DNA from 2 places in the Microlunatus ginsengisoli genome. Region 1 is predicted to be linked to the other one. Evidence: predicted binding sites of a transcription regulator. Region 1 holds the regulator's gene; the other holds the start of a gene.

Region 1 (4,845 bases):
GCACTCAGCGGGCCGGCAGGGAAACACCGGCGGGCTGAACCTCGACCTCGGCGGGCTGGCGGCCGACAACCGCGGCCGGCTGGCGGTCGACGAGCACTACCGCACCACGGTCGAGCACATCTACGCGGTGGGCGACGTGATCGGGTTCCCCGCGCTGGCCGCGACCTCGATGGACCAGGGCCGGCTGGCTGCGTCGCACGCCTTCGGCGAGCCCGCGAACGAGCTCCGCGGGCTGCAGCCGATCGGCATCTACACGATCCCGGAGATCTCGTACTGTGGGCGCTCGGAGGCCGAGCTGACCTCGGACTCGATCCCGTTCGAGGTGGGCATCTCCCGCTACCGCGAGCTGGCCCGCGGCCAGATCACTGGCGATTCCTACGGCATGCTGAAGCTGATCGTGCACTCCGACACCCGCGAGATCCTAGGCGTGCACGTCTTCGGCACCAACGCCACCGAACTGGTCCACATCGGCCAGGCGATCATGGGCTGCGGCGGCACCGTCGACTACCTGGTCGACACCGTCTTCAACTACCCGACGCTTTCCGAGGCCTACAAGGTCGCGGGTCTGGACGTGGCCAACAAGCTGCGCGCCGTCGCCCGCTTCCGCACCCAGATGGCGACGGCGGAACCCAGCGCGCTGTGAATCAGACCTTCCTGAGGACCGCGACCACCTTGCCGAGGATGGAGGCGTGGTCGCCGTCGATGGGGGAGTAGGCCGGGTTGTGTGGCAGCAGCCAGACGTGACCGTCGGCCCGCTTGAAGGTCTTCACCGTCGCCTCGTCGTCGAGCAGCGCGGCCACGATGTCGCCGTTGTCCGCGGTCGACTGCTGCCGCACGACTACCCAGTCGCCGTCGCAGATGGCGGCGTCGATCATCGACTCGCCGCGCACCTCCAACAGGAACAGCGTGCCGTCGCCGACCAGCTGATGGGGGAGGGCGAAGACGTCCTCGACCCGCTCCTCGGCCAGGATCGGACCACCGGCCGCGATCCGGCCGAGCACCGGCACCAGCACCGGCTGCGGTGCCTTGTCGCCGAAGCCGGTCTCGTCTCCGCCGTCGCTCGCGGAGCGGACCGTGGGGGCATCGACCGCGGCGGGCAGCAACACCTCCAGCGCCCGCGGCCGGTTGGGATCGCGGCGCAGGAAGCCCTTCTGCTCGAGCATCTTCAGCTGGTGCGCCACGCTGGAGGAGCTGGCCAGGCCGACCGCGTCGCCCATCTCCCTAATGCTCGGCGGATAGCCACGGCGCTCCACCGTCTCCTTGATCGTCTCCAGGATCCGGCGCTGTCGCGGCGTCAGCCCATAGGCGTCGGTCGGGCCGTCCGGCAGCGACGTCACACCGCCCAGCTCGGCGAGCTGGGCGACAACGTCGGCAGCCTTCGGTCGGCCGCGCCGGCGGGCGGGCGCGGGTGCGGGCTTCTCGTCGGTGATCTGGTAACCGACGGGCGGCGTGTCGGTGCTCGTGGCGTCCTCGCGATCAGGCATGTTCGAACCATAGACCCCGGAACCGACAGATTCAAACATCTGTTCGACGGCGTGTCGGGGCGAGTCCCACTCGGGCCGGGCCGCCGGACAGGCGGCCGAACCGCAGGTAGCCTGACGCCTCGTGAAGGCAGGTTGTGAAGGGAACGTCGCGGTGATCGGTTCGGGAGCAAGTCGTCCACCATTCCCCGTCACGCTGGACAACTGGCAGACCGCGGGACAGCTGGAGTGGACCTTCCAGCACATGGCGGAGATCTTTCCGACCGTGCCGATCGCGCGTGGCGCGGGGCACGCCCCGCGGCTCCCGAGTCGGACGTACGACCCCGATCGGCTTGCCGTGCTCTGCAACGACGGCCGCGTCGCCGACGTCGACTACGTCATCGCCAACACCGACACCGACGGCTGGATGGTCGTCCACGACCATCCCCAGCAGGGCCCGGCGGTGCTCGTCGAGCGCTATCGGAACGGAATGGAGCCCAGCACCCTGCACCTGCTGATGTCGGTCTCCAAGTCGGTGGTCGGCACCGTGATCGGAGCGCTGGCCGCGCAGGGCGTCGTCGACGTCGAGGCGCCCGTGACCTACTACATTCCCGCCTTCCACGACCGCGGCTACGCCGGCGCTACCGTGCGGAACCTGCTCGACATGCGCTCGGGGATCAAGTTCTCCGAGGAATACCTCGACCCGTGGGCGGAGGTCCGGGTGCTCGAACAGGCCTTCGGCTGGGCGCCGCGGCTCTCGCCCGACGTCCCGGGCAGCCTTCGTGACTTCTTGCTGTCGCTGCGCCAGGCGCGGCCGCACGGCCAGGCGTTCGACTACCGCAGCTGTGAGACCGACGTGCTCGGCTGGGTGATCGAGGCCGCCACCGGGATGCGGTTCGCCCAGGTGGCGAGCGACCTGGTCTGGTCCCGGATCGGGGCCGAGTTCGACGCCAACATCGGCGTCGACTCCGAGGGCAGCGGGATGTACGACGGCGGCATCTCCGCCACCCTCGGCGACATCGCCCGGTTCGGGCTGATGATCTTGAGGTCCGGTACGTCCTTGACCGGCGCCGGCGTGGTGCCGCCGTGGTGGATCGAGGACAGCTTCGCCGGCGGCCCGGACTCGGTCCGCGCCTTCGCCGAGAGCCCCGGGGACAACCGGATGCCGGGCGGGCTCTATCGCAACCAGTTCTGGATCCCCGACGCCTCGCGGCCGGTGCTGCTCTGCCTCGGCATCCACGGCCAGATGATCTACGTCAACCGGGCCGCCCGGGTGGTGGCGGCGAAGCTGTCCAGCTGGCCGACGCCGCAGGACGCGTGGCGGCTGTTCTCCACCGTCTCCGCCTTCGACTCGATCAGCGCCGACCTGGCGGCCTCGATGGCCGGCTGAGGGCCGGGTCGAGCGCGCCGCCGGCAAGCCCGGCGGGCATGACGATTGAGCCTGTCGGGTCATTGACCGGCGCTGGCGGGATTGACAGAGTGATCTTCTTGACTCCCGACAGCCGAGGAGGCGCAGGCCCATGTCCGCACACCCGCTCGATCCGCTCTCGGAGGACGAGTACCGCGCCACCGCGGCCGTCCTGCGCCGGGACCAGGGGGTGTCGGATGCCTGGCGGTTCGCCTCGATCGAGCTGGCCGAGCCGTCCAAGGCCGACGTCAAGGCATGGCGGCCGGGCGACGCGGTGCCGCGCCGGTCGCTGTCGGTGCTCTGGGAGAAGGCCACCAACGACGTCTACGAGGCCGTGGTCGACCTGGTCGCCGATGCGGTGGTGTCCTGGACCCACGTCCCCGGCGTGTGTCCCAACTTCACCGTGGACGAGTACCACGACTGCGATCACGCCCTGCACGAGAACGAGGAGGTGAAGGCAGCGCTCGCCGCCCGCGGCATCACCGACCTGTCCCTGGTGCTGTTCGATGTCTGGACCTACGGCCGGGCGGTGATGCCGGAGCAGTGGCGCGACCGCCGGCTCGGCTGGTGCGACCTGTGGATGCGGGAGACTCCCGAGGGCAATCCCTACGCCCATCCGATCTCCGGTCTCAAGATCATCGTCGACATGAACACCCTCGAACTGCTCGAGATCGAGGACCATCACGACTACGGCCTGCCGGAGGTCCGGGCCGAATACGACCCGAAACTCACCGGCATCGCGCCGCGGACCGACCTCAAGCCGCTGGAGATCACCCAGCCCGACGGGGCTTCGTTCACCCTGGACGGAAACGAGCTGCGCTGGCAGAACTGGTCGATGCGGCTCGGCTTCAACTTCCGTGAGGGCCCGGTCATCTACCAGGTCGCCTTCGACGACCCGATCACCGGACAGACCCGCGACGTCGCCTACCGGATGAGCTTCGCGGAGATGGTGGTGCCCTACCGCGATCCCGGCTACGACCACTACCGGCGGACCGCGTACGACATCGGCGAGTGGGGCTTGGGCTACATGACCACATCGCTCGAGCTGGGCTGCGACTGCCTGGGCGAGATCGTCTACGTCGATGCGGTGATCCCGGACTCCAAGGGACAGCCCGAGGTCATCCCGCAGGCGATCTGCCTGCACGAGGAGGACAACGCCGTGCTGTGGAAGCACGTCGACGCCGAGACCGGCGCCCAGGTCCGCCGGATGCGCCGGATGGTGGTCTCGGTGCACGCCACGGTGGCCAACTACGAGTACCTGATCTACTGGCGGTTCTACCAAGACGGCAACATCGAGTGCGAGGTCCGGGCCACCGGTCTGATGGTCACCACGCCGCTGGAGAACGACGGCGACTCCTCGCCCTACGGCACCACCGTGGACACCCGGACGTACGCCCCGTTCCACCAGCACTTCCTGATCGCCAAGCTCGACCTCGACATCGACGGCGAGGACAACACGGTGGTCGAGGTCGACTCGGTGGCACCGCCGATCTCACCGGAGAACCCGTACGGGCTGGCGATGACCACCCAGGCGACCACGATCGAGTCCGAGAGCGCCGCCGCCCGCGACTACAACTGGGAGACCCAGCGCGCGTGGAAGGTGATGCACGCGGAGAAGAAGAACCGGCACGGCACGCCGACCGCGTACAAGATCGTCCCGGGTGCGGCGATCCCGAGCCTGCTGGACCCGGAGTCGGCGGTGATCCAGCGAGCGCCGGTGATCGGTCACACGCTGTGGGTGACGGCCCAGGACGATCGGGAGCGCTGGCCGGCGGGCGACTACCCGACCCAGTCCGACGGCGGGGTCGGCAGCGGCCCGGAGCCGCATCAGCAGGGCATCGCGCGGTGGATCGCCGACGACGCGCCGCTGGTGGGCACCGACGTCGTGCTCTGGTACGTCTTCGGCATCCACCACATCACCCGGGTCGAGGACTGGCCGATGATGCCGGTCGACACCATCTCGTTCTGGCTCAAGCC
Region 2 (4,845 bases), on a different contig from region 1:
GGGGGCAGGAACTGGGTCGTCAGCAGATAGGTCGTGCCGAAGATGATCGGGGTGAGGACGCACACGTACGCCCATCGGCCGTTGTGGTCGTCGGTCACGCGACGTCCGGGCGGTCGAGGAGGTAACTCGTCGTCGCAGTGCTCACCCAGCGATCACAGCCGCCGAGCCGGTCCAGACCGACCCAGCTGGACTGCAGATCGGCGCGGGGAATCGGCGTCGTGTCGACCAGTCCGGCGATCCGGGTGAGGACGTCGCCCGCGGCCTCGACCGCGAGCACGGACATGGTCTGCTGGATCGCGTTCACCTCCAGGGTGGACCGAACGTCGCCGGCGAGCCCCGGCGCGACGACCACGACCGGGCGGCCGGTCGGAAGCACCTTCTCCAGCGGCGTGATGAGCTCCCGAACGGTGGTGATCGGCTCGGCGCAGACGAGGACGTACGGCCGATCGAGCACGGCCCAGCCGGCGGTCCGGTCGGTGATGAAGTCGGGTGAGACCATGCCGGCCGGGAGGCTGACGGTATCCGGGTCGCGGAGCCGGCGGGCGAGCTCGTCGCGGTCGGCGGCGGAGAGCTCGGTCGTCCGCGCGCCGCCGGGCCGGCGGCGCGCCTGCAACTCGGACAGGTAGTGCGGCGCCGGCGTCTCCGGCGCGAACCGCGGGATCGGACGATCGGGCGGCGACAGCATCTCCCGGGCCGCGCGCCGGTTCTTGCGCCGGTCCGACAGCGCGCCGAGCACGATCACGACGACACCGACGGCGATGACGACGACGATGCCGACGGTCCACGGATCCACCCCACCAGCGTGCCTCATCGCTGCTGTTGCGGGTGATTAGGCTCGGGCCATGGCCGAGCGTTACGAGTCGTGGGTGGACCGGCAGGTCCGCGAGGCGATCGAACGCGGCGAGTTCGACAACCTGCCCGGCGCCGGCAAGCCGATCACGGGGCTGAACGGTCGCCAGGACGAGAACTGGTGGATCCGGCAGAAGCTGGAGAAGGAGGACATCCGCGGCGCACTGCCGACGTCGCTGTCGCTGCGCAAGGAGATCGAGGAGCTGCCGGACCGGCTGGACGAGGAGCGCGACGAGCGGAACGTCAGGGAGCTGGTGGCGGACCTGAACACCCGGATCCGCGACGCGGTGGCGCGCCGGGTCGAGGGTCCGGTGGTGTTCATCAAGACGGTGGACGTCGAGACCGCGGTCGAGGGGTGGCGGGAGCGGCGCCGGTCCTGACGCGCGTGGCGCCGGGGACGCGGCGCCGGTCGCCGCGGTGGCGGCTCGGCCCTTCCGGTGTTGTTCGGGCGAATTCGCGGGTGAGCTCGATGGCCGAGACCGGGTGAACCTCTTGGCCGGCGTCGCGCCAGAGCCGGCGGGCGTACGCGCCGACTCCGAGCATGAGGGTGCCTTGATTCGTGCTCAGAGCGATCCAACCGGTCGGTGATCGCCAGCGGTAGGTTCCCGGCGCCGGTTGGCGGACGGTCCAGCGCCGGACGGTCTTGGCTCGATGCTCGCTCCGGGTCAGCGGTCCGAGGTTGTCGGCGCTCGTCTGTCCCGGCGGCCCACCGCGTCGATAGGGCCGGGTGTGGTCGAGGTCGGTTCGGCCCGGGCGGCTGCCGCCGAACGGGAATACGCTTGCCGGATTGCGGGTGTCCACGGCGCGGCGCAGCTGCGGCGGGATCTCGTACGCATCGATCGGGGCGACAGCCGCCGGATCGAGCACGGGCGCGACGGTGATCTCGGCGTCGGTATTGGTGAGGAACTGCCGAAGCTCGTCGACGGTGATCGCTCCGGCCGCGGTCCGCGCGACGCCGCGACCAGCCCGGAGCGCCTCCTCGGTGAGGTGGAAGACGATCAGCGCCCGCGGCCGGGACGCGTCCCGCTCGGCAGGCGTGACCGGCCGGAGCTCGATCCCGCCGTCGCGAAGGAGTGGCTGTCGCGCGTCGTCGTCGGTTGCAGGACCGTCCGGTCCGGCCGGCCGGTCGAGCGGAGCGGGCCGATCGCCGGCGGGTCCGTCGCTCCAAGGATCCACCGGCGGTTCTTCGCTCGTGCCGGCACGTGCGCTCGGATCATCGGCCGGTGGGCCGCGGGGCCGGATCCGGACGAGACCTGTCCGTGAGACCCGGCGTCGGCCGCCGGGGCCCCCGAGCGGATCTTCGTCGCCCTCGTCGGCCAACAGATCCGCCACCCGGTCGGATGATTAGCGTTCGGAGGCCGCGTTCCGCCTCACCGACCCAGACGTCACGATGAGTCCGCGACTCCTCGGCGCGCCGGCCATAGAGGACCGGGTCCACGTGGAGCATCGCCGCATCGAGGATCCGATCGAAGCGTGCCGACGAGACGAGCTCGAGTTGGTGGCAGACAAGCCGATCCACTTCGGCCGCTGCTACCGAGCCCAGGTGTCGCGAGCGGGTCGCCACCTGCCGGGCCTTCCAGGCGTGCACCTCGCCGGCGGCGACCCGGGACCACAGCCGGGGCAGGCGGTGTCGCAGGTCCAAGGCGTCCGCGATCAGACAACGCGCGGATCCGACGGACAGCTGCTGAAGCACGCCGAGCTCGGCCGGACAGGTCTCGGCGATCCGCGGAGTGCCGGCTCCGCCTGGCTGGACGAAGCCCTCGTTTTCCGCCCGAGTCCGCCGCGACGTTTGGGAGTCCTCCGCGCGTTCCGGCCGATCGTCGGGATCGGCGTGCGCATCCGCCCAGGCTGCGGCAATGACGAGCCGGCGGCACTCGTACAGCTTGGCCAGCGCATGAGTGTCCGCGACGAGCTCGGCCAGGCGCGCGCCGCCTCCGAGCGCTGATGTCTCCGAGCGCCGATGTCCGAGCGCCGATGTCCGAGCGCCGAATCGAGATCGTCATCGAACATGTCTTCGATTATACCGAGCGCTTCCCCGGTGCACAAGTCCCGCGCGGAACGTGCGGCGTGTCGGACGTGTCGAGTTTGCGACGGCGGAGCGACTTGAGAGACTGGCGGGCCGAGCAGTCGACGACCCGATCCGAAGATGTGGTGCCCCCGAATGACCGCAGCGATGCCCCTCCGTGCCTGGCAGGCCGAGGCCATCGAGAAGTACGAGGCCGCGGCCCCGACCGACTTCCTCGTCACCGCGACCCCCGGCGCCGGAAAGACCACCTTCGGGCTCGCCCTCGCCCTCAGGCTGCGGGCGGCGCGGGTGATCGAGCGGGTCATCGTGGTCGCGCCGACGGACCACCTGCGCACCCAGTGGGCCGACGCCGCCGTCCGGCTCGGCCTCGTCCTCGACCCCAACCTGTCCAACGCGGTCGGACCGGTGCGGCCGGACGCGCATGGCTACGTGACGACGTACGCCCAGGTCGCGGCGAAGCCGCTGCTGCACCGCCGGCGGACCGAGGCGAAGAAGACGCTGGTCATCCTCGACGAGATCCACCACGCGGGCGACTCGCTGTCGTGGGGTGACGCGGTCTACGAGGCGTTCGACCCGGCCCGTCGGCGGCTGAGCCTCACCGGGACCCCGTTCCGGACCAACCCGAACGAGCGGATCCCTTTCGTCACCTACCGCGACGCCGGCCTCGGTGAGGTGATCAGCGAGGCCGACTACACCTACGGCTATCGCGAGGCGCTGGCCGACGACGTGGTCCGGCCGGTGGTCTTCGCGGCCTACGCGGGCACCAGCCGGTGGATGAGCTCTGCCGGGGAGGTGCTGGCCGCCGACCTCGGGGAGGACTCCAGCCGCGCGGTCGAGGACGCCGCCTGGCGGACCGCGCTCGATCCTGCCGGCGCCTGGGTGGCGCACGTGATCGCGGCGATCGACGACCGGGTCAGCCATCTGCGGGAGACCGGCATGCCCGATGCCGCCGGCCTCATCCTCGCCTCCGACCAGGACGCCGCGCGGGCGTACGCCGCCATCGTCACCAAGATCACTCGGGAGAAGCCGGTGGTCATTCTCAGCGACGATCCCAAGGCCAGCAAGAAGATCCACCAGTTCGAGCACGGCTCGCAGCGGCTCGCGGTGTGTGTCCGGATGGTGTCGGAGGGCGTTGACATCCCGCGCGCGGCGGTGCTCGGCTTCCTCACCTCCTACCGGACCCCGCTCTTCTTCGCCCAGGCGGTCGGTCGGGTGGTCCGGGCTAGGAGCCCGCGGGAGACGGCGACGGTGTTCCTTCCGGCCGTACGCCCGTTGCTGGCCCTGGCGGCCGCGCTGGAGGAGCAGCGCGACCATGTCGTCCGGATCGCCGGACCGGAGGACGATCTGGACGCACTGGTCGAGGTCGAGGAGCGGGAGAACGAGCCGGGCGGGCACGAGTTCACGCCGCTGGAGGCGGAGGCCGCCTTCGCGCACGTGCTGCACGCCGGACGTGCGATCACGGCGCCGGTCCAGCCGCTGGATTCCGAGGCCGACGACTTCCTCGGACTGCCTGGCCTGCTGACGCCCGAGCAGACCGCGGCGCTGCTGGCGTCGCGCGACGTCGAGCTCCGCCGGCGGACGTCCGGCCTGCGCGAGGAGGAATCGACCGGCGCGCCGTCGTCCTGGCGGGAGGTGGAAACGCTACGCAAGGACATCAACCGGCTGGTCGCGCAGGTCGCCGCCCGGACCGGCCGCCAGCACGCCGAGGTGCACGTCGAGCTCCGACAGGCGGTTCCGGGCCCGCGGACGGCATCCGCCTCGGTGGAGGTGCTGCTCGCCCGCCGTGATCATCTGCTCAGCCAGACGCTCTGAGCCGTGGGTCTCGGGACGCCTTGATCGCCTCGCGGCGGCTGGCGACGCCGAGCTTGCGATAGATCGAGCGCTGATGGGTCTTCAGCGTGTTGAGCGAGATGAACAGCGCATCCGCGATCTCGGCGGTGCTGAGCCCGGTCTGGAGATATCCCAGAACC

The links. Region 1 encodes LexA, which represses DNA repair genes until DNA is damaged. Its sites were predicted from a motif close to TCGAACANNTGTTCGA; they were not measured.
Region 2: a site for LexA is predicted at 2,852-2,867, ahead of ABD747_RS26675 (DUF222 domain-containing protein). Genes of this name have one in related genera too.

What each region holds. Positions count from the first base shown of each region.
Region 1 is NZ_BAABAB010000007.1:41,025-45,869, reverse strand. Features, by position in the region: gene sthA (Si-specific NAD(P)(+) transhydrogenase) at 1-643, shown strand, start outside; gene lexA (transcriptional repressor LexA) at 645-1,484, opposite strand; gene ABD747_RS05320 (serine hydrolase domain-containing protein) at 1,606-2,850, shown strand; gene ABD747_RS05315 (primary-amine oxidase) at 2,981-4,845, shown strand, end outside.
Region 2 is NZ_BAABAB010000009.1:50,355-55,199, forward strand. Features, by position in the region: gene ABD747_RS06575 (EamA family transporter) at 1-98, opposite strand, end outside; gene ABD747_RS06580 (hypothetical protein) at 95-793, opposite strand; gene ABD747_RS06585 (DnaJ family domain-containing protein) at 843-1,229, shown strand; gene ABD747_RS06590 (HNH endonuclease signature motif containing protein) at 1,171-2,025, opposite strand; gene ABD747_RS26675 (DUF222 domain-containing protein) at 2,063-2,770, opposite strand; gene ABD747_RS06600 (DEAD/DEAH box helicase) at 3,023-4,687, shown strand; gene ABD747_RS06605 (LuxR C-terminal-related transcriptional regulator) at 4,671-4,845, opposite strand, start outside.